Actinokineospora baliensis: one gene and its partner. The protein of the gene in region 1 binds, or shares a complex with, the protein of each later gene. Links are inferred from orthologs where the notes say so. Each region holds a gene or a part of one and is shown on either strand. Other genes may lie near its edges.

Region 1 (10,497 bases):
GCTGTCGGTGGGCACGGTGGTGTTCGCGCTGCTGGCGCTCGCGGCGATGTTGTGGCTCTCGCCGCTGCTGACCGTGGTCGCGCTGGTGGTGACCCCGGTGGTGGCCGTGGTGGCCGTGCGCAGCAAGTCGCGGCTGTTCCCGGCGACCTGGTCGGCGCAGCAGAGCGCGGCGGACGTGGCGCAGCGGGTCGAGGAAACCGTCACCGGGGTGCGCGTGGTGAAGGGGTTCGGCCAGGAGGCCAAGGAGGTCAGCAGGCTGGAGAAGGCGGCCCGGCGGCTGTTCGCCGAGCGGATGCGCAGCGCCAAGATCACCTCAAGACCGGCGGCGACCCTGGTGGCGATGCCCGCGGCCGGGCAGGTGGCCGTGCTGGCCCTCGGCGGGTACATGGCGCTGCGCGGGCAGGTCACGCTGGGCACCTTCCTGGCGTTCGCCGGGTACGTGGCGAACCTGGTGGGGCCCACCCGGATGCTGGCCAGCCTGCTGGTGAACGCGCAGCTGGCCAGGGCCGGGGTGGAGCGGGTGTACGAGCTGGTCGACTCGCAGCCGGACGTCACCGAGAAGGCGGACGCGGTGGCCGTGCCGCCCGGTCCGGTCGCGGTGGAGCTGGACGACGTGCGGTTCGGGTACACGCGCAGTGAGCCGGTGCTCGACGGGGTGAGCCTGCGGATCTCCCCCGGGGAGACGCTGGCGCTGGTGGGCACGGCCGGGTCGGGCAAGTCGACGGTGTCGCTGCTGCTGCCCCGGTTCTACGACGTGCAGTCCGGGGCGATCCGGGTCGGCGGGGTCGACCTGCGGGACTTGCGGTTGGCGTCGCTGCGGCGCGCGGTCGGGGTGGTGTTCGAGGAGGCGTTCCTGTTCTCGGACACAGTGGGCGCCAACATCGCCTACGGCAGACCGGAGGCCACCACCGCCGACATCGAGGCAGCGGCGCGGGCGGCGCAGGCGCACGAGTTCATCGAGGCCCTGCCCGACGGGTACGACACCGTGGTCGGCGAGCGCGGGTTGACGTTGTCGGGTGGGCAGCGGCAGCGGGTGGCCCTGGCCAGGGCTCTGCTGTCGGACCCGAGGGTGCTGGTGCTCGACGACGCGACCTCGGCCGTGGACACGCTGACCGAGTCGGCCATCCACGAGACGCTGCGCGCGGTGACCGCGGAGCGGACGACGTTGCTGATCGCGCACCGGCGGTCGACCTTGGCGCTGGCAGACCGCATCGCGGTGCTCGACGGCGGCAAGCTGGTCGACGTCGGCACGCACGCGGAGCTGACGGCGCGGTGCGAGCTGTACCGGTCGCTGCTGGCCGGGCCGGGCGAGGCGATCGAGCAGCCCGCCGAGACGGCCGACCTGGTGCCGGGGCCGAACGGGATCACCCCCTCGCTGTGGCCCGAGACGGCTCCGGAGGCCCCTGCGGCGGTTCGGGCGGCGGAGCCCGTGATGCGCCCCGGGGCCGGGCATGGGGGCCGGATGGGCGGTGGGGCCGCCGCCGCGGCGGTGAGCGGCACGCCCGCGACGGAGGAGTTGCTGGCGCAGGTGCGTGCGCTGCCGCCCGCGGTGGAGGTGCCCGACCTGCGCGGTGAGGACCCGACGGCGCCGGACCCGGGTTTCCGGCTGCGCGGGTTGCTGCGGCCAGCGCGGTGGGCGTTGGCCGTGGTGCTGGGGTTGGTCGTGCTGGACTCGATCACGGCGGTGGCGATGCCCGCGCTGTTCCGGCACGGGATCGACGCGGGCGTGCTGACCGGGGCGACCGGGGTGCTGTTCGTGGTCACGGTACTGGCGGCGGGGCTGGTCGTGGTGATGTGGCTGAACACGGCGGTGACCACGGTGCTGACCGCGCGGGTCGGCGAGCGGCTGCTCTACCTCCTGCGGGTGCGCAGCTACGCGCACCTGCAGCGACTCGGGCTGGACTACTACGAGCGCGAGCTAGCCGGTCGGATCATGACCCGGATGACCACGGACGTGGACGCGCTGTCGACGTTCCTGCAGACCGGGCTGACGACGGCGGTAGCCAGCGTGGTGACCGTGGTCGCGGTGACGGTCGCGCTGCTGGTGACAGATCTGTCGCTGGCGCTGGTGGCGCTGGCCGTGCTGCCGGTGCTCGCGGTCGCGACAGCGATCTTCCAGCGGCTGTCCTCGGCGGCCTACACCGAGGCAAGGGAGCAGGTCAGCGCGGTCAACGCGGACATGCAGGAGAACGTGACCGGCTTGCGGGTGGCGCAGGCGTACACCCGCGAGGAGGTGTCGGCGCGCCGGTTCGCCGAGCGCAGCGACGCCTACCGGCGGACCAGGCTGCGGGCGCAGCGCTACATCGCGACGTACTTCCCGTTCGTGACCATGCTGTCCGGGCTGGGTCAGGCCGCTGTGCTGGTGGTGGGCGCGACCCGGGTGGCCGACGGCGACCTGAGCCCGGGGGTGCTGCTGGCGTTCCTGCTGTACCTGGGCCTGTTCTTCGCGCCGGTGCAGCAGCTGTCGTCGGTGTTCGACGGGTACCAGCAGGCCAGGGTCGGGCTGCACCGGATCGGCGACCTGCTGCGCACGCCCACCTCGGTGGTCCCGCCCGCCGACCCGGTGCCGGTGCCGGACCGGCTGGCCGGGGCGGTGGAGCTGCGGGACGTGACCTTCACCTACCCGGGGACCGACGTGCCTGCCGTGTCTGGGGTGTCGCTGCGCGTGCGTCCTGGTGAGACGGTCGCGCTGGTCGGGGCCACCGGGGCCGGGAAGTCCACTCTGGTCAAACTGGTGGCCCGCTTCTACGACCCCACCGACGGCGCCGTCCTGGTCGACGGCGTCGACCTCCGCGGCTACGACCCGTCGGCGTACCGGTCCAGGTTGGGCGTGGTCCCGCAGGAGGCGCACCTGTTCACCGGCGACATCGCCCGCAACGTCGCCTACGGCAGACCGGGCTCGCCGCCACCGATCATCGAATCCGCCACCAGGGACGTCGGTGCGCTCCCGATGGTCGCCACCCTCCCCAGCGGCTTCCGCCACCCCGTCGGCGAACGCGGCCAAGGACTCTCAGCGGGCCAGCGCCAACTCATCGCCCTGGCCCGCGCCGAACTCGTCGCCCCGGACATCCTGCTGCTGGACGAGGCCACCGCCGCCCTGGACCCGGCCACGGAGTCCGCGGTCCTGCGAGCGAGCGAACACATCACCACCCACCGAACCACCTTCGTCGTGGCCCACCGCCTCGCGACCGCCGCCAGAGCCGACCAGATCCTCGTCCTGGCCAACGGCCGCATCGTCGAACAGGGAACCCACGCCGACCTGCTAGCCGCAGGCGGCCACTACGCCCGCCTCTGGGAACTGGGCACCCTCGACCCCCACACCTCCCCCACAGCCGCCCCGATCACCGAACCCGCCCACGGCTCATAGCCACCGGCGGGGCCGCGCCCGACGGGCACGGCCCCGCCGGGAGTCGGGCAGTCCCCACCGATGAGCGGCTGCCCAGGACAACGGCCGAGGACGGCCACACCGCTGCCTTAACGCCAGTCACCCGCTTGCTCGCCAAGGCGCTTCTGCTGCCGCCCCCAAGCGGTCCCGGCACTGCGGCTGATCATGGCCGCACCCAGGTGCCGCTTCCCGCAGAGTCCGCGAACCCCAGCTGAGCCACAGAGCGGCCCAACCAGACCAACGCCCGCTGGCTCGTCAACGCGCCCCCACCGCACTGCCGGGACCGTTCAGCCAGAAGCTGACCACGGCGCCACCCGCCCACACCGAGTCGGCACCCCACGCCCACCCACACCACCAAGCGGCATCCCTCGAACCGACGTCCACAGACTCAGCAACGCACTCCCCTGCACCCGCCCAGGCGGATCACCCCAGAAGCTGACCACGCCGCCACCCACACCACCGAGCGGCACCCCAAGCCGACATCCACAGACTCGGCAACACGCTCCCCTGCACCTGCCCAGTCGGGATGCCCCCGCAGAGCCCGCAAGCCCCAACGGAAGCCCCGAGCGGCCAACCAGACCTGCGCCCGCAGGCACATCACCGCGCCCCCACCGCACGGCCCGGGGCAGTTCCTCCCCATCCGACGGTCACCCCCGTCGAGCCCAACGACGCCAGAGGGCTAGCCGAATGGCAGCACCAGGCGTGCGGTGCGATCGGCTGGTCACCTCGGCAGGGGGGTGCGGCCAATCGGCACCCACGGTGGTCGCGGTCGACCGCCGTTTCGAGGTGGCGAACTGATCGGTCACCGAGAGGTCTGCCGGTCGACTGTTCGCCGGGCACGACCACCGGCGCGTCGAGGTTTTCCCGTGCGGTGGCGGGGAAACCTCCCGGTGCCCGCGCGGGCGGCGGGCGGTGACCGTTCGGCTTCCGCTCCTGGATGTCTGGCGTGTGCCCGGGGACCACTCGGCGACCGTTCGGCGATCACTCAAGGGGGTGATCCGGCACCAAAGAGGGGTCCACACAGCGGGAAGAACTGCCTACCACGGGGGCGACTTACCGCACATGATCGGTTCCTCAAACGATTCAGTAGGCGGCGCCACACATGAGCTGCGCCACGGCCGGTTGGTTGAGTAACCACCGTCCTGACCGGGGGACTAGCCTGACGGGGAGTGTGTTCAGGTCGAGATCGAGATGGATAGAGGCGAGAGTTAGCCGTGTCCAGCAGCAGTCCCGCGTCACAGTTCGGTGCGAACGAGTGGCTCGTCGAGGAGATGTACGAGCAGTTCCTCGCCGACCCCTCGTCGGTAGACCCCGCGTGGCACGACTTCTTCGCGGACTACAAGCCAACACCCCGGGCGGCGACCCAGGGTGCCGCGCAGGCGAAGACCGCGGCCGACGCGGGCACCGCGAAGACCGCGGCGCGACCGGCGCCCAAGGCCGCAGCGCCGACACGGGCGCCTGAGTCGACGAGCACCTCCCCCGCCGCGCAGGCGCCCAAGCAGGCTCCCCCGTCCGGCAACGGCAAGGCACCGGCGGCCGCGACGCCGCCGCCCGCCGCCAAGGCGCCCGCGGCCAAGCCCGCCGCCAGCGGCGAGGAGGAGCGCAAGCCGCTGCGCGGGGCAGCTGCCGCGATCGCGAAGAACATGAACGCGTCGCTGGCGCTGCCGACCGCGACGAGCGTGCGCGCGGTCCCGGCGAAGCTGCTCGCGGACAACCGCATCGTGATCAACAACCACCTGAAGCGGACCAGGGGCGGGAAGGTCTCCTTCACCCACCTCATCGGCTACGCCATGATCCGGGCGCTCGAGGCGTACCCGAACATGAACCGGCACTACGCCGAGGCCGAGGGCAAGCCGCAGGCGGTCACCCCCGCGCACGTCAACCTGGGCCTGGCGATCGACCTGCCGGGCAAGGACGGCAGCCGCAACCTGGTCGTCGCCTCGATCAAGGGCTGCGAGGGGATGTCCTTCCAGCAGTTCTGGCAGGCCTACGAGGACCTGATCCGCAAGGCCCGCGGCGGCACGCTCACCGCGGACGACTTCGCGGGCACCACGATCTCGCTGACCAACCCGGGCGGCATCGGCACCAACCACTCGGTGCCCAGGCTCTCGGTCGGCCAGGGCGCGATCCTGGGCGTCGGCGCGATGGAGTACCCGGCGCCGTTCCAGGGCGCCAGCGACAAGACGCTGATCGAGATGGGCATCAGCAAGATCATCACGCTGACGTCCACCTACGACCACCGGATCATCCAGGGCGCCGAGTCCGGCGAGTTCCTGCGCGAGATCCACCGCCTGCTGCTGGGCGAGGACGGCTTCTACGACGACATCTTCACCTCGCTGCGCATCCCCTACGAGCCGATCCGCTGGACCGCGGACCTGGCCGAGGGCCCGGTCGACAAGACCGCGCGGGTGATCGGCCTGATCGACGCCTACCGCACCCGCGGTCACCTGATGGCCGACACCGACCCGCTGAACTACCGGCAGCGCAAGCACGAGGACCTCGACGTCCGCTCGCACGGGCTGACCCTGTGGGACCTCGACCGCGAGTTCCCGGTCGGCGGGTTCGCGGGCAAGGAGCGGATGAAGCTGCGCGACGTGCTCGGCGTGCTGCGCGACTCCTACTGCCGCACCGTCGGCGTCGAGTACACCTACATCCTCGACCCGGCCGAGCGGCGCTGGATCCAGGAGCGGGTCGAGGTGGCGCACGAGAAGCCCCCGGCCGCGGTGCAGAAGTACGTGCTGAGCAAGCTCAACGCCGCCGAGGCGTTCGAGACCTTCCTGCAGACCAAGTACGTGGGGCAGAAGCGGTTCTCGCTCGAGGGCGGCGAGTCGGTCATCCCGCTGCTGGACACGCTGCTGGACAAGGCCGCCGAGTACGAGCTCGACGAGGTCGTCATCGGCATGCCGCACCGGGGTCGGCTCAACGTGCTGGCCAACATCGTCGGCAAGCCGATCGCGCAGATCTTCCAGGAGTTCGAGGGCAACCTGGACCCGGGCCAGGCGCACGGTTCCGGCGACGTGAAGTACCACCTCGGCGCCGAGGGCAAGTACTTCCGGATGTTCGGCGACGGCGAGACCCGGGTGTCGCTGACCGCCAACCCCTCGCACCTGGAGACCGTCGACCCGGTGCTCGAGGGCATCGTGCGGGCCAAGCAGGACCTGCTGAACAAGGGCGACGCCAGCGGTGTCGGGTTCTCGGTGCTGCCAGTCGCGCTGCACGGTGACGCCGCGTTCGCCGGTCAGGGCGTGGTCGCCGAGACGCTGAACCTGGCGCTGCTGCGCGGGTACCGCACCGGCGGCACCGTGCACGTCGTGATCAACAACCAGGTCGGGTTCACCACCGCACCGGAGCACTCGCGGTCCTCGCAGTACGCGACGGACGTGGCGAAGATGATCCAGGCGCCGGTGTTCCACGTGAACGGCGACGACCCGGAGGCGTGCTACTGGGTGGCGCGGCTGGCGATGGACTACCGGCAGACGTTCAACAAGGATGTCGTGGTCGACCTGGTCTGCTACCGCCGCCGCGGCCACAACGAGGGCGACGACCCCTCGATGACTCAGCCGGGCATGTACGACATCATCGACACCAAGCGCAGCGTGCGTAAGGGCTACACCGAGTCGCTCATCGGCCGCGGGGACATCTCCGTTGAAGAGGCCGAGAAGGCGCTGCGGGACTTCTCCAGCCAGCTCGAGCACGTGTTCAACGAGGTGCGGGAGCTGGAGAAGCACCCGATCTCGCCGAGCCCGTCGGTCGAGCGCGACCAGCAGGTGCCCGCGAAGCTGTCGACCGGCGTGGACCGCTCGGTGCTCGAGCGCATCGCCGACGCGCACGTGAACCTGCCGGACGGCTTCACCGTGCACCCGAGGGTCAAGCCGGTGCTGGAGCGCCGGGAGAAGATGGCCCGCGAGGGCGGCATCGACTGGGCCTACGGCGAACTGCTGGCGTTCGGGTCGCTGACCCTGGAGGGCCGCATGGTGCGGCTGGCCGGTCAGGACTCGCGCCGAGGCACCTTCACCCAGCGGCACGCCGCGGTGATCGACCGCAAGACCGGCCGCGAGTACCTGCCGCTGCAGAACCTGTCCGACGACCAGGGCAAGTTCATGGTCTACGACTCGGCGCTCTCGGAGTACGCGGCGCTGGGCTTCGAGTACGGCTACTCGGTGGCCAACCCGGACGCGCTGGTGCTGTGGGAGGCGCAGTTCGGCGACTTCGTCAACGGCGCCCAGTCGGTGATCGACGAGTACATCTCCTCGTCGGAGGCCAAGTGGGGCCAGGTGTCGGATGTGGTGGTGCTGCTGCCGCACGGGCACGAGGGCCAGGGCCCCGACCACACGTCCGGGCGCATCGAGCGCTGGCTGCAGCTGTGCGCCGAGGGCTCGATGACCGTGTCGGTGCCCTCGACGCCTGCGAACTACTTCCACCTGCTGCGCCGCCACGCCCTCGACGGCGTGCAGCGCCCGCTGGTGGTGTTCACCCCGAAGTCCATGCTGCGCAACAAGGCCGCGGTCTCCCCGGTCGAGGACTTCACCGGCGACACCCGCTTCCAGTCCGTCATCGACGACCCCACGACCCCGGACCCGGCCGCGGTCAAGAAGATCCTGTTCGTCTCCGGCAAGCTCTACTACGAGCTCGCCGCCGAACAGGCCAAGCGCGCACTGACCGACGTCGCGGTCGTGCGGGTCGAGCAGCTGTACCCGGTGCCGCAGCGCAAGATCGGCGCCATCTTCGACCGGTACCCGAACGCGGCGGACATCCGCTGGGTCCAGGAGGAACCGGCCAACCAGGGCTCCTGGCCCTTCTACGGCCTGGCCCTGCCGGAACTGTTCCCCGACCGCGTCACCCGCATCACCCGAGTCTCCCGCCGCCCCATGTCGGCCCCCTCGGCCGGGTCGAGCAAGGTGCACGAGCTCGAACAGCGCTCACTGATCGAAAAGGCCTTCGACTAACCCCAGATCGTCAACGGGGCCGCCGGTTTCCCCCGGCGGCCCCTCTCATTTCCAGAGGACCCCCATGTACTTCACCGACCGCGGCATCGAAGAACTCGAGACCCGCAGGGGCGAAGAAGAAGTAACCCTCGCCTGGCTAGCCGACCGCATGCGCGCCTTCGTCGACAACAACCCGGAGTTCGAAACCGCCACCGAACGCCTAGCCACCTTCCTAGCCCGCGACGACGACGACATCGACGACTAACCGCGGATAATCTCAACCTCCGCCCGCACCCCTTCCAACCCGGATGCAACTATCGGGTCGCAAAGGATCACCTTCTTCAGTGTCGAGATACTCGCCACACACTCAAGATTGACGGTCTTGCTAGAAACTAGCAGGTACTGCAGCGGGAGCGCCTCAGCCCCAGAAAGGTTCGCGTCGCAATCACCTGCCAGTACCAACATAGCCACACGCGGAAATATTCGAAAGAGTTCGCCAAGGCCATCCAAACTTGACGCCGCCACCACCGTCAGACTCTCCACGCTAAGTATAGGCTCAACACCCCCTAGCCCGGAAATGCCGGGCGATGTCAACACTATTCCGAAACGTTTCAAGTCCCGCATAGGCGTGAGATGCGGGATTATTTCAGCACCAAGTACCATAACATTTTGGCGAGTATGCGGCGACTTCAACATAACTTGATTTACATAAGTTTCTGGATCAAAGAGTGAGCTTGCAAAGCACACACCGTAATAGACTTCTTTTCGGGCATCTTGCGCATAAGCAGCCAATATCGGTAGCGCAGCTTGCGAGTCAGTGAGAGCTGCCAGGCGGATTACAAGATCGGCACTCTTGCTAGGAACTTTATTGAGATCTTTCGGCAGAAACCTTAGAACTTTCTCGCCAAGGGCGCCAAGCACCTCCACCTCGTCAAAACTTCGGGGTGGGATCAGGTGGCGCTCGATCGCCGCATCGACCCGCTGCCGAGCTGGAGCGGCGATGTCAGCGACAGTCTCCAGGCAGGCCGCGCCGAGGAGGCGGAGGCGGCGGGCGCGCCTGTCGCCTTGGTCGGCTCGATCGAGTATGCCGTTGATCAACTCATCGGCCTGCTTCGCGGTGGCGTGGCCGCACGCCATCACGATGGTTTCGCGCCAGGTATCCAGGTGTGCCTGCCCGACCAGTGTTTCGATGTGGTGCTGTTGAATCGCTTCATCCGCAGCCAGGTACTCCTGGAACGTTCGGTGGATGAAGTCCACCTTGCCGGGAACTGGTGAGCGCAGCACGCCGCTGCGTTCAACGAGGTCGGTCAGCAGCGCTTCTGGGCTTCCATCGACCTTCGGCATCTCGGGCAGCTTCCGGGTCAGATGCGCGAGTGCCTGCTCATCGCGCATCTCGGCCCGGCTGCCCAGAGTCATCCGCCATGCCAGGTCACGCAGAAGAACCCGCTTCTGGGCGTCGGACAGCAGGCTCGGGATACCGCGTTCAGCGTCACGAAGGTGGAGCAGCATCGACAGCGCGGTCCGGTAGAGGTCCATGCGGTTGCGTGGAAGCTCCGACTTGCGGACCAAGTTGAGGGCGCAGAGCATCGCGCACAGGAGTGGAGTGGCGGCGAGCTCGCGTAGGTGCGGATGCTTCATCTGCCCCTGCAGTCTCCTCTCGGCGCTCCTATCCGACTGGCCTGCCGCCTTGTGCCAGCGTTCGATGAAGTCGTGGACGTTCGCGGGACTCATCGGTTCGAGACTGATCGCGGTGAAGCTGGTCAGCCATCGCCGCTGCGCTGCTGCGGTCCGCGAAGTCACAACGACCCGGGTCTCTGGATAGGTGTCGAGCAGACCCGTCAGCCAGGTCTTGACCCCCCTTCGCCGAGCCGGTGGGACTTCGTCGACTCCGTCGACCAGCAGTAGTGCGCGTCCCGAGGCCAACTGTCGGTGTGCCCATCCACTAGGCATGGCGCCCGCCACCTGCGGAGTGGTGTCGTGGGCGAAGCGCTCTGGTCCCGGCAGGTCTCCAGCGGCGTGCGAGCGGAGTCGGATCACGAAGGGCACTAGGCCGTTCCAGTCGACCAACGAACCCGTCAGCTCGTGTTGAGCAGCGCGGACAGCCAGCCAGTGCACAAGCGTGGTCTTGCCGGACCCCGCTTCGCCCCGCAATAGCACCCTGCGGTGCCCTCCGATGGCCAACTCGAC
Region 2 (9,133 bases), 2.7 Mb from region 1 along the record:
GCAAGCACCTGGCCAGCACGCTGTCCACTGTGGACCTGCAGGCCGCCGTCGAGGGCACCCTGCTCGGCGCGTACTCCTTCTCCGCCTACAAGTCCGACGCGGGCGGCGGCGAGCTGGCGAAGGTGGACTTCGCCGCGCCCGCCGAGGGCAGCACCAAGGAGCACCGCGCCACGCTGAAGGCGGCCACCGCGATCGCCGAGGCCGTCGCCACGACCCGCGACCTGGTCAACACCCCGCCCAACGACCTGTTCCCGGCGTCCTTCGCCGAGCGCGCCGCCGCGCTGGCCAAGGAGAACGGCCTCGAGGTCGAGGTGCTCGACGAGAAGGCGCTGCGCAAGGGCGGCTTCGGCGGCATCCTCGGCGTCGGCGGCGGCTCGACCCGCCAGCCGCGGCTGGTGCGGATCACCTACAAGGGCCCCAAGGCGCGCAAGAAGGTCGCCCTGATCGGCAAGGGCATCACCTTCGACACCGGCGGCATCTCGATCAAGCCCGCGCCCAACATGGAGGTCATGAGCTCCGACATGGGCGGCGCGGCGGCGGTCATCGCCAGCATCGTGCTCGCCGCGAAGCTCAAGTACCCGCTGCACATCACCGCCACCGTGCCGATGGCCGAGAACATGCCCTCCGGCGACGCCTACCGCCCCGGCGACGTGCTCACCATGTACGGCGGCAAGACCGTCGAGGTGCTCAACACCGACGCCGAGGGCCGCCTGATCCTGGCCGACGCGATCGTGCGGGCGGGCGAGGACAACCCGGACTACCTGATCGAGACCTCCACGCTGACCGGGGCGCAGCCGATCTCGCTGGGCAACCGCACCGCGGGCGTCATGGGCTCCGACGAGTTCCGCGACCGCGTCGCCCAGATCGCCAGGGCCACCGGCGAAGGCGGCTGGGCGATGCCGCTGCCGGAGGAACTGCGCGCCGACCTCGACTCCCGCCTCGCCGACCTGGCCAACGTCACCGGGCACCGCTGGGGCGGCATGCTCGCCGCGGGCATCTTCCTCGGCGAGTTCGTCCCCGAGGACCTCCCCTGGGCCCACATCGACATCGCGGGCCCGTCGTACAACATGGGCGGCCCCTACGGCTACACGCACAAGGGCGGAACCGGCGTCCCGGTGCGCACCATCGCCGCCGTTCTCGCCGACATCGCCGAGAACGGCTGACCTGGGACCGAGCAGGGCTGAGGGCGGGGTGCGGTCAGCACCCCGCCCTCAGCCTTTGCCCTCCCGCTTCTGCCGCGCCATGTAGTCGCGCATCCGCTTCGGGTAGCCGACCCTGGCGACCTCGTAGACCGGGATGCCGCGCTTCTTGCCGAAGTCCATCGCCGCGTCGAAGTCGGTGATGCGGCGGCGGGTCCACTCGCCGTCGTGGGCGACGAGGACCACAGTCGTGTCCGTCACGTTCGTCCTCGGTTCGACGTAGGCCTCCACTCCGTGCCTGCTACCAGCCCACTCGTCCAGGTGACTGGTGTCCTGCTTGGTCGCCGAGCGCAGCACACCCGGCTTCTGCTTCCTGCGTAGCGAGTCGAACAGACCCACCTGTGCCACCTCCGATATCCGGTCCGCCACCCCCATTGTCCCCGACCCCGATCGGGGTACCGGTGAGTAACCCGAACAGGGGGTCAGGACACCCCGGCCACCTCGCAGGCGTGCCTCGCGTAGTGACAAGATGTCTTGTGGTGGCTGGTGGGGTCCGCGACCGCGCCACGCACCGGCACTTTTGTCGCTGTCGTTCGTCGAGGAGATCCCGTGACTGACACCTCCGCTGACCTTGTGATCCTGGGTGGCGGGTCCGGTGGCTACGCCTGCGCGTTCCGCGCCGCTGAGCTCGGACTCTCCGTCATCCTGGTGGAGAAGGACAAGGTCGGGGGCACCTGCTTGCACCGCGGCTGCATCCCCACCAAGGCGCTGCTGCACGCCGCGGAGGTCGCCGACAACGCGCGCGAGGGCGACCAGTTCGGCGTGAAGTCGTCGCTGGAGGGCATCGACATCCACGGCGTCAACTCCTACAAGGACGGTGTCGTCGCCGGGCTGTACAAGGGACTCCAGGGTCTCTTTAAAGCGAATAAGGTGACCGTCGTCGAGGGCACCGGGCGGTTCGTCGGCCCGAACTCCGTCGAGGTCGACGGCACCCGCTACACCGGCAAGAACGTGGTGCTCGCCACCGGGTCCTTCGCGCGCTCGCTGCCCGGCCTGGAGATCGGCGGCCGGATCATCACCAGCGACCAGGCGCTGAACCTGGACTACGTGCCGCAGAAGGTCGTCGTGCTCGGCGGCGGCGTGATCGGCGTGGAGTTCGCCAGCGTGTGGCGCTCCTTCGGCGCCGAGGTGACCATCGTCGAGGCGCTGCCCCGGCTGGTGCCCGCCGAGGACGAGTGGGCGTCCAAGCAGCTGGAGCGCGCGTTCCGCAAGCGCGGGATCAAGTTCAAGACCGGGGTCCGGTTCACCGGCGCCACCCAGGACGACACCGGTGTCGTGGTCAACCTCGAGTCGGGCGAGAGCCTGGAGGCCGACCTGCTGCTGGTCGCGGTCGGCCGCGGCCCCAACAGCGCGGGCCACGGCTTCGAGGAGGCGGGCCTGTCGATGGACCGCGGCTTCGTGCTCACCGACGAGCGGCTGCGCACCAACCTGCCCGGCGTCTACGCCGTCGGCGACCTGGTGCCCGGACTGCAGCTGGCGCACCGCGGCTTCCAGCAGGGCATCTTCATCGCCGAGGACATCGCGGGCCAGAGCCCGAAGGTGATCGACGAGGCCGGTATCCCCCGGGTCACCTACTGCAAGCCCGAGGTCGCCTCCGTCGGCCTGACCGAGGCGCAGGCCAAGGAGAAGTACGGCTCGGCCGAGACCCTGGTGTACGCGCTGTCTGGCAACGGCAAGAGCCAGATCCTCAAGACCAGCGGCGGCGTGAAGCTGGTCCGCTCGCCCGAGGGCCCGGTGGTCGGGATCACCCTGGTCGGCGAGCGGGTCGGCGAGCTCATCGGCGAGGCGCAGCTGATCTACAGCTGGGAGGCCACCCCGGAGGACGTCGCCCCGCTGGTGCACGCCCACCCCACCCAGAACGAGTCCCTCGGCGAGGCGTTCCTCGCCCTCGCGGGCAAGCCACTGCACGTGCACGGCTGAGGCGTGGACGGCCCAGCCCCAACCCACCCGTCAGCCAAGCAGCAAGCACGAGGAGTCTGAACAACCATGGCGTTCTCCGTTGAGATGCCCGCCCTCGGTGAGAGCGTCACCGAGGGCACCGTCACCCGCTGGCTCAAGCAGGAGGGCGACACCGTCGAGGTCGACGAGGCGCTGGTGGAGGTGTCCACCGACAAGGTCGACACCGAGATCCCCTCCCCCGTCGCGGGCGTGCTGCAGAAGATCGTGGCCGCCGAGGACGAGACCGTGGAGGTCGGCGGGCAGCTGGCCATCATCGGCGACGGCTCCGACTCAGGTGCCGACAGCGGGGCCCAGGAACAGGCCGAGCCCGAAGCCGAGCCGGAGCCCGCCGCGCAGGAGGAAGCCCCCGCTCCGCGCCCCGAGCCGTCCGCGGACGCGCCCAAGGGCGGCAGCGGCAAGGGCACCGACGTGACCATGCCCGCGCTGGGCGAGAGCGTCACCGAGGGCACCGTCACCCGCTGGCTCAAGCAGGTCGGCGACACCGTCGAGGTCGACGAGCCGCTGGTGGAGGTGTCCACCGACAAGGTCGACACCGAGATCCCCTCGCCGGTCGCAGGCACGCTGCTGGAGATCAGCGCCGGTGAGGACGCCACGGTCGAGGTCGGCGGCAAGCTCGCGGTGATCGGCGAGGCGGGCAGCGCGCCCGCGCCGCAGGAGTCGGCCCCCGAGCCGCCCAAGCAGGAAGCCCCCAAGGCCGAGGCGCCCAAGGAGACCCCGAAGCAGGAGGCACCCAAGGCCGCGCCTGCCCCCGCCCCGGTTTCGGCACCGGCGCCCGCGCAGGAGTCCAACGGCTCGCCGTACGTGACCCCGCTGGTGCGCAAGCTGGCCGCCGAGCACGGCATCGACCTGGGCGCCCTGGCGGGCACCGGCGTCGGTGGCCGCATCCGCAAGCAGGACGTGCTCGCCGCCGCCGAGGCCAAGAAGGCCCCGGCCCCCCAGCCGAGCGCTCCGGCCGCCGCCAAGGCCCCGTCGTCGGCCCCGGCACCCGGCGCGGACGCCTCGCTGCGCGGCACCACGCAGAAGATGTCGCGCCTGCGCCAGACGGTGTCGCGGCGCATGGTCGAGTCGCTGCAGACCGCGGCCCAGCTGACCCAGGTGATCGAGGTCGACGTGACCCGCATCGCCAAGCTGCGGGCCAAGTCCAAGTCGGCGTTCGAGCAGCGCGAGGGCGTCAAGCTGACGTTCCTGCCGTTCTTCGCCAAGGCCGCGGTCGAGGCGCTCAAGCAGCACCCGAAGCTCAACGCCTCGATCAACGACGAGACCAACGAGGTCACCTACCACGGCGCCGAGCACCTGGGCATCGCGGTGGACACCGAGCGCGGCCTGCTCACCCCGGCCATCCGCGACGCGGGCGACCTGAGCATCAGCGGGCTGGCGCACAAGATCGCCGACCTCGCCGAGCGCACCAGGGCCAACAAGGTCACCCCGGACGAACTGTTCGGCGCGACGTTCAACCTGACCAACCTGGGCAGCCAGGGCGCGCTGTTCGACACCCCGATCATCCAGCTGCCCCAGGTCGCCATCCTGGGCGTCGGCCTGGTCGTCAAGCGCCCGGTGGTCGTGACCGACTCGGTCGGCGACGACACCATCGCCATCCGGTCCATGGTGTACCTCGCCCTCACCTACGACCACCGCCTCGTCGACGGCGCCGACGCGGGCCGGTTCCTGTCCGCGGTGAAGAACCGCCTGGAAGAGGGCGCCTTCGAGGGCGACCTCGGGCTGTAGTCCCTGACCAACGGCGAACGGCCGCCTCCCACCACGGGGGCGGCCGTTCGCCGTTGCGGGAGGGCGGGACCACCGACCACCGCGTCCGGGGTGATCACCCGGGCGTGCGGGTGAGCGGGATGGCGGAGCCGATCAGCATCCGCGCGACGAGACACCCCGCACTCACCCAACGACCGCCTCGTCGACGGCGCCGACGCGGGCCGGTCGCCGATGCCGACGTCGAGGTCGGGCCGCGCTCGGACCTCGACGCCGCCGAGCGGGATGACGGAGCCGATCAGCATCCGCGCGACGGCGCACCTCGCTCTCGCCGACATCCACCACCTCGCCGATAGCGCCCGCGCAGGCCGATTCCTAGCCGCGGTCGAGAACCCACTGCAGAGGTCGCCCTCGGAGGCGACATCGGCCCGAGGTCCTGCCCACCCGCGACGGTCGCTCCCACTGCGGGGGCGGCCGTTCGCCGTTGCTGGAGGGCAGGACCACCGGCCACCGCGTCCGGGGGTGATCACCCGAGCGTGCGGGTGAGCGGGATGGTTGGGACGATCAGGGCATGCGCGTACTCGTCGCCGGGTCTTCCGGGCTTATTGGGTCTGCTCTTGTCGCCAGGTTGCGCGCGGACGGCGATGAGGTGTTGCGGTTGGTGCGGCGCCCCGCGCAGGCTCCCGACGAACGGTCTTGGGACCCGCCTGCGGGGGTGATCGCCGAGGGTGCGCTGTCCGGGGTGGACGCGGTGGTGAACCTGTGCGGGGCCGGGATCGGTGACCGGCGGTGGAGCCATGCGCGCAAGCAGGTCCTGCTGGACTCGCGGATCGAGCCGACCGAGGTGCTGGCCGCCGCGGTCGCCGAGCACTCGATCCCGGTGCTGGTCAACGGTTCCGCGGTCGGCTACTACGGCGACACCGACGGTCCGGCCGATGAGTCCACCCCGGCGGGCGGGGGCTTCCTGGCCGAGTTGTGCCAGCGGTGGGAAGCCGCGACGGAGGCGGCGAAGGGGGCGCGGGTGGTTTTGGCGCGCTCTGCGCAGGTGCTCTCGCCGCGTGGCGGGCTGCTGGGTCGGTTGCGGCCGTTGTTCTTCCTCGGGATCGGCGGTCGGTTGGGCAGCGGCGAGCAGTACATGCCGTGGATCCACGTGGACGACGAGGTGGCGGCCTTGGCCTTCTTGCTGCGCAACGACATCGCCGGGCCGGTGAACCTGGTCGGGCCCGCGCCGGTCACCAACGCCGAGTTCACCCGCGCCTTCGCCAAGACCAAGTTCCGGGCCGCGATCCTGCCGGTCCCGCGCGCCGCGCTGCGCCTGGTGACCGGTGAGTTCGCCGACGAGATCCTGCGCAGCCAGCAGGTGGAGCCGAAGGTGTTGCGGGACAACGGCTTCCACTTCCGGTACGGCACGATCGACAAGGCCCTGGCGGCCACGGAGGCTCGGTGAGGCGGCTCGCCGCGCTCGGCGTGCTGCTGCTCGGTCTGTTCTTCATCCTGGGCAAGATCGTCTCCGACGCGACCCCCGCGGTGGACACGGCGGTCGCCGACACCCTCGGTGCCGACTGGCAGGGCACCGCCGGGCGGATCGCCTACGTGGGCAGCCTGGTGCTCGGGCCGGTCCTGCCGGTCGTCGCGGCGCTGGGGTTGATCGTGGCGGCGCTGGTGAACCGGGGCAGACCCCGGCTGATGGGGCTGCTGCTGCGCTGCGTGCTGCTGCTGGCGGTGTGCCGGGCGGTCTCGCTGGTCAAGCCGGTGTTCGACCGGGCCAGGCCGCGCGACTACCCGGACTTCAGCTTCCCCAGCGGGCACGTGGTGTCGGTGGCGGCGGTGGGGTTCACCGCGGTCGTGCTGTGCGCGTGGCTGGCCGGGCACCGGCTGCGACTGGTAGTGGTCGTGACCGTGCTGGCGGTCGCCGCGGCGGCGCTGTGCCGGGTGCTGCTGGACGTGCACTGGCTCACCGACGTGGTCGGCGCGACGGTGGGTGTGGTGGCGGTCGGGCTGCTGGCCGGGGTCGCGCTGCGGCTGCTGCCCGCGCGTACCCTCGGGGGGTGAGCACCTTCTCCTGCCGCGCCGACACCCACCCGGTCTCGGTGCGCGAAGTCGGCACGATCGACTACCACGAGGCCTGGGCCGTGCAGCGCGACCTGGTCGACGCCCGCGCGGACGGCACCGGCGAGGACACCCTGCTGCTGCTGGAGCACCCCTCGGTATTCACCGCGGGCAAGCGCACCACCCCCGAGGAACGCCCCACCGACGGCACCACGGTCATCGACATCGACCGCGGCGGCAAGATCACCTGGCACGGCCCAGGGCAGCTGGTCGGCTACCCGATCATCAAGCTCTCGGACCCGGTGGACGTCGTCGACTTCGTCCGCCGCCTCGAGGAGGGCCTGATCGCCATGTGCGCCCACCTCGGCCTGCCCACCGGCCGGGTCGAGGGCCGCAGCGGCGTCTGGCTGCCCGCTGGCGACGGCCGCCCCGAGCGCAAGATCGGCGCCATCGGCATCAGGGTCCAGCGGGGCGTGACCCTGCACGGCTTCCAGATCAACTGCGACGCCGACCTGTCCGCCTTCGACACCATCGTCCCCTGCGGCATCCGCGACGCGGGTGTGACCTCGCTGTCGGAGGAACTGGGCCGCACGGTGACCGTGGCGGAGGTCCTGGAACTGGCGAAGACCGCCATCCCCGACGCCCTCGACGGCAAACTGCCCGTCACCGAGCACTGGATCCGCCGAGCCGAGCCCACCAGCCCCGGCGTGACCTTCGCACTGGCCACCCCGAACTAGGCACGCTCACGTCAGGTCGGCGTAGGTGATGTGTGCGGGTACCCCGGGAATCCGACGACGACGCGGCCGGTGGTGCCACCGACCCAGAGGGTTGAGCTGTCCGTGATGGCGCCGAGGAGGTCCAGGGGCGCGGCGGGCAGGGTGGCGGTGCGGGTGGTCCCGTCGGGGAGCGTCAGGGTGACCGTGGCGCGGGCGGTGCCGTCGTGGCGGGCGCGCCAAGGGGACAGCTCGGCGTCGGCCTCGGTCCAGGTGGCGACGGCGGGGAGGCGCAGGTTGGGCAGGAGGTGGCGCCACAGGGCGGCCAAGGTGGGGATTCCGATCACCACGGCCCCCAGGAGTGCCCGCGCGAACTTCGCGTTGACCCGACCGCGCAGCACACGCGCCTACTGCTCTGTGACCCGGAACAGGGGCGAGCTCAACAGCGGGACCGCCTTGCCGTGCTTGGCCTGCGGATTGGCACCAGCCACACCGTGTCGGTGATTCTCGCCAGGTGCGCCAAGTCCACCCAAGTGCGCAGCACCTCCGGCTCGCCATCGACGACCACCTCGAGCACGCCGGGCCAGCACACAGGCCTCCATCTCGCACCACAGCGGAACCTCGAGTTTGTCAGTGATCACGACCCTTTCCACGGTCCGATCGCCAGCGGCGTCCACGTGGCCGCAACGACGCAGAGCAGCGGGAAGATCCAAGACCGGGGATCGGAGCCAGCGAGGTCGGCTCGGGTGACCAGTAGGTACACGCTCGCCCAGAAAAGGAAGAACTGCGCGCCGCCCAAGAGGGTGGGGCAACGCAGTCGGGAAGGCTCACGACAGGTCCGCGTAGGCGACGTGCGGATAACCCGGGAAACCCACGGCGACGCGGCCGGTGTGGCCGCCCACCCACAGGGTCGAACTCTCGAACACGGCGCCCAGGAGGTCCACGGTCGCGGCGGGGATGGTGGCGGTGCGGGTGGTGCCGTCCGGGAGGGTCAGCGTGGCGGTCACGGCAGCGGTGCCGTCACGGCGTGAGCGCCACGGGGACAGCACGGCGTCGGCGCGGGTCCAGTCGGCGGCGCGGACGAGGGTGGGGAGGCGGAAGTCGGGAAGCCGGTGACGCAGGCCCAACGCCAGCGCGGGGAGGAAGATCACCACAACGGCCAGCGATGCCGCAGCGGCCACTTGGAAACCGAACACCACGAACCCCGTTGCCGCCGCCAAGCACGCCCCGAAGGCGGACTGAGCCGCGATCGAGGTGAGCTGGTCGCGCAGCACCCGCGCCCAACGTTCGGTGACCGGTACCGCGGCGGGCTCGGCCACCGGAACCACCTTGCCCCGCCTAGCGGAGAACAGCTCCCGAGAGCCGGGCACGCGCACCATGAACCACGGTCCCTCGACGGGCACGAGCCACACCGCGTCGGTGACCATCGCCAGGTGCGCCGGATCGATCCGGACGTCCAGCGCCACCTGCTCACCGCCGATGAGCACCTCGATGACGGCCATCTTCCGCCGA

The links.
Region 2: JOD54_RS01100 (region 1) and sucB share a complex: the UniProt entries of both Escherichia coli proteins name them as parts of the 2-oxoglutarate dehydrogenase (OGDH) complex. The link is inferred for Actinokineospora baliensis from one-to-one orthologs.

Annotation. Positions count from the first base shown.
Region 1 is NZ_JAFBCK010000001.1:316,906-327,402, forward strand. What follows is about bases 4,240-8,531. They hold JOD54_RS01100 (multifunctional oxoglutarate decarboxylase/oxoglutarate dehydrogenase thiamine pyrophosphate-binding subunit/dihydrolipoyllysine-residue succinyltransferase subunit), read left to right. Parts: upstream 4,240-4,599; coding sequence 4,600-8,331; downstream 8,332-8,531. Other genes in these bases: JOD54_RS01105 (DUF6104 family protein), read left to right, coding at 8,396-8,531. In the rest of the region: JOD54_RS01095 (ABC transporter ATP-binding protein), read left to right, coding at 1-3,367; more of JOD54_RS01105, read left to right, coding at 8,532-8,575; JOD54_RS01110 (NACHT domain-containing protein), read right to left, coding at 8,572-10,497. UniProt on the Escherichia coli protein: E1 component of the 2-oxoglutarate dehydrogenase (OGDH) complex which catalyzes the decarboxylation of 2-oxoglutarate, the first step in the conversion of 2-oxoglutarate to succinyl-CoA and CO(2).
Region 2 is NZ_JAFBCK010000001.1:3,017,061-3,026,193, reverse strand. Bases 2,607-5,534 are described here. They hold sucB (2-oxoglutarate dehydrogenase, E2 component, dihydrolipoamide succinyltransferase), read left to right. Parts: upstream 2,607-3,185; coding sequence 3,186-4,883; downstream 4,884-5,534. Other genes in these bases: JOD54_RS14520 (TIGR01777 family oxidoreductase), read left to right, coding at 5,431-5,534; lpdA (dihydrolipoyl dehydrogenase), read left to right, coding at 2,607-3,119. Also shown: JOD54_RS14540 (leucyl aminopeptidase), read left to right, coding at 1-1,163; JOD54_RS14535 (oxidoreductase), read right to left, coding at 1,212-1,547; more of lpdA, read left to right, coding at 1,749-2,606; more of JOD54_RS14520, read left to right, coding at 5,535-6,306; JOD54_RS14515 (phosphatase PAP2 family protein), read left to right, coding at 6,303-6,911; lipoyl(octanoyl) transferase LipB, read left to right, coding at 6,908-7,645; JOD54_RS14505 (hypothetical protein), read right to left, coding at 7,657-7,968; JOD54_RS14500 (hypothetical protein), read right to left, coding at 8,449-9,133. UniProt on the Escherichia coli protein: E2 component of the 2-oxoglutarate dehydrogenase (OGDH) complex which catalyzes the second step in the conversion of 2-oxoglutarate to succinyl-CoA and CO(2).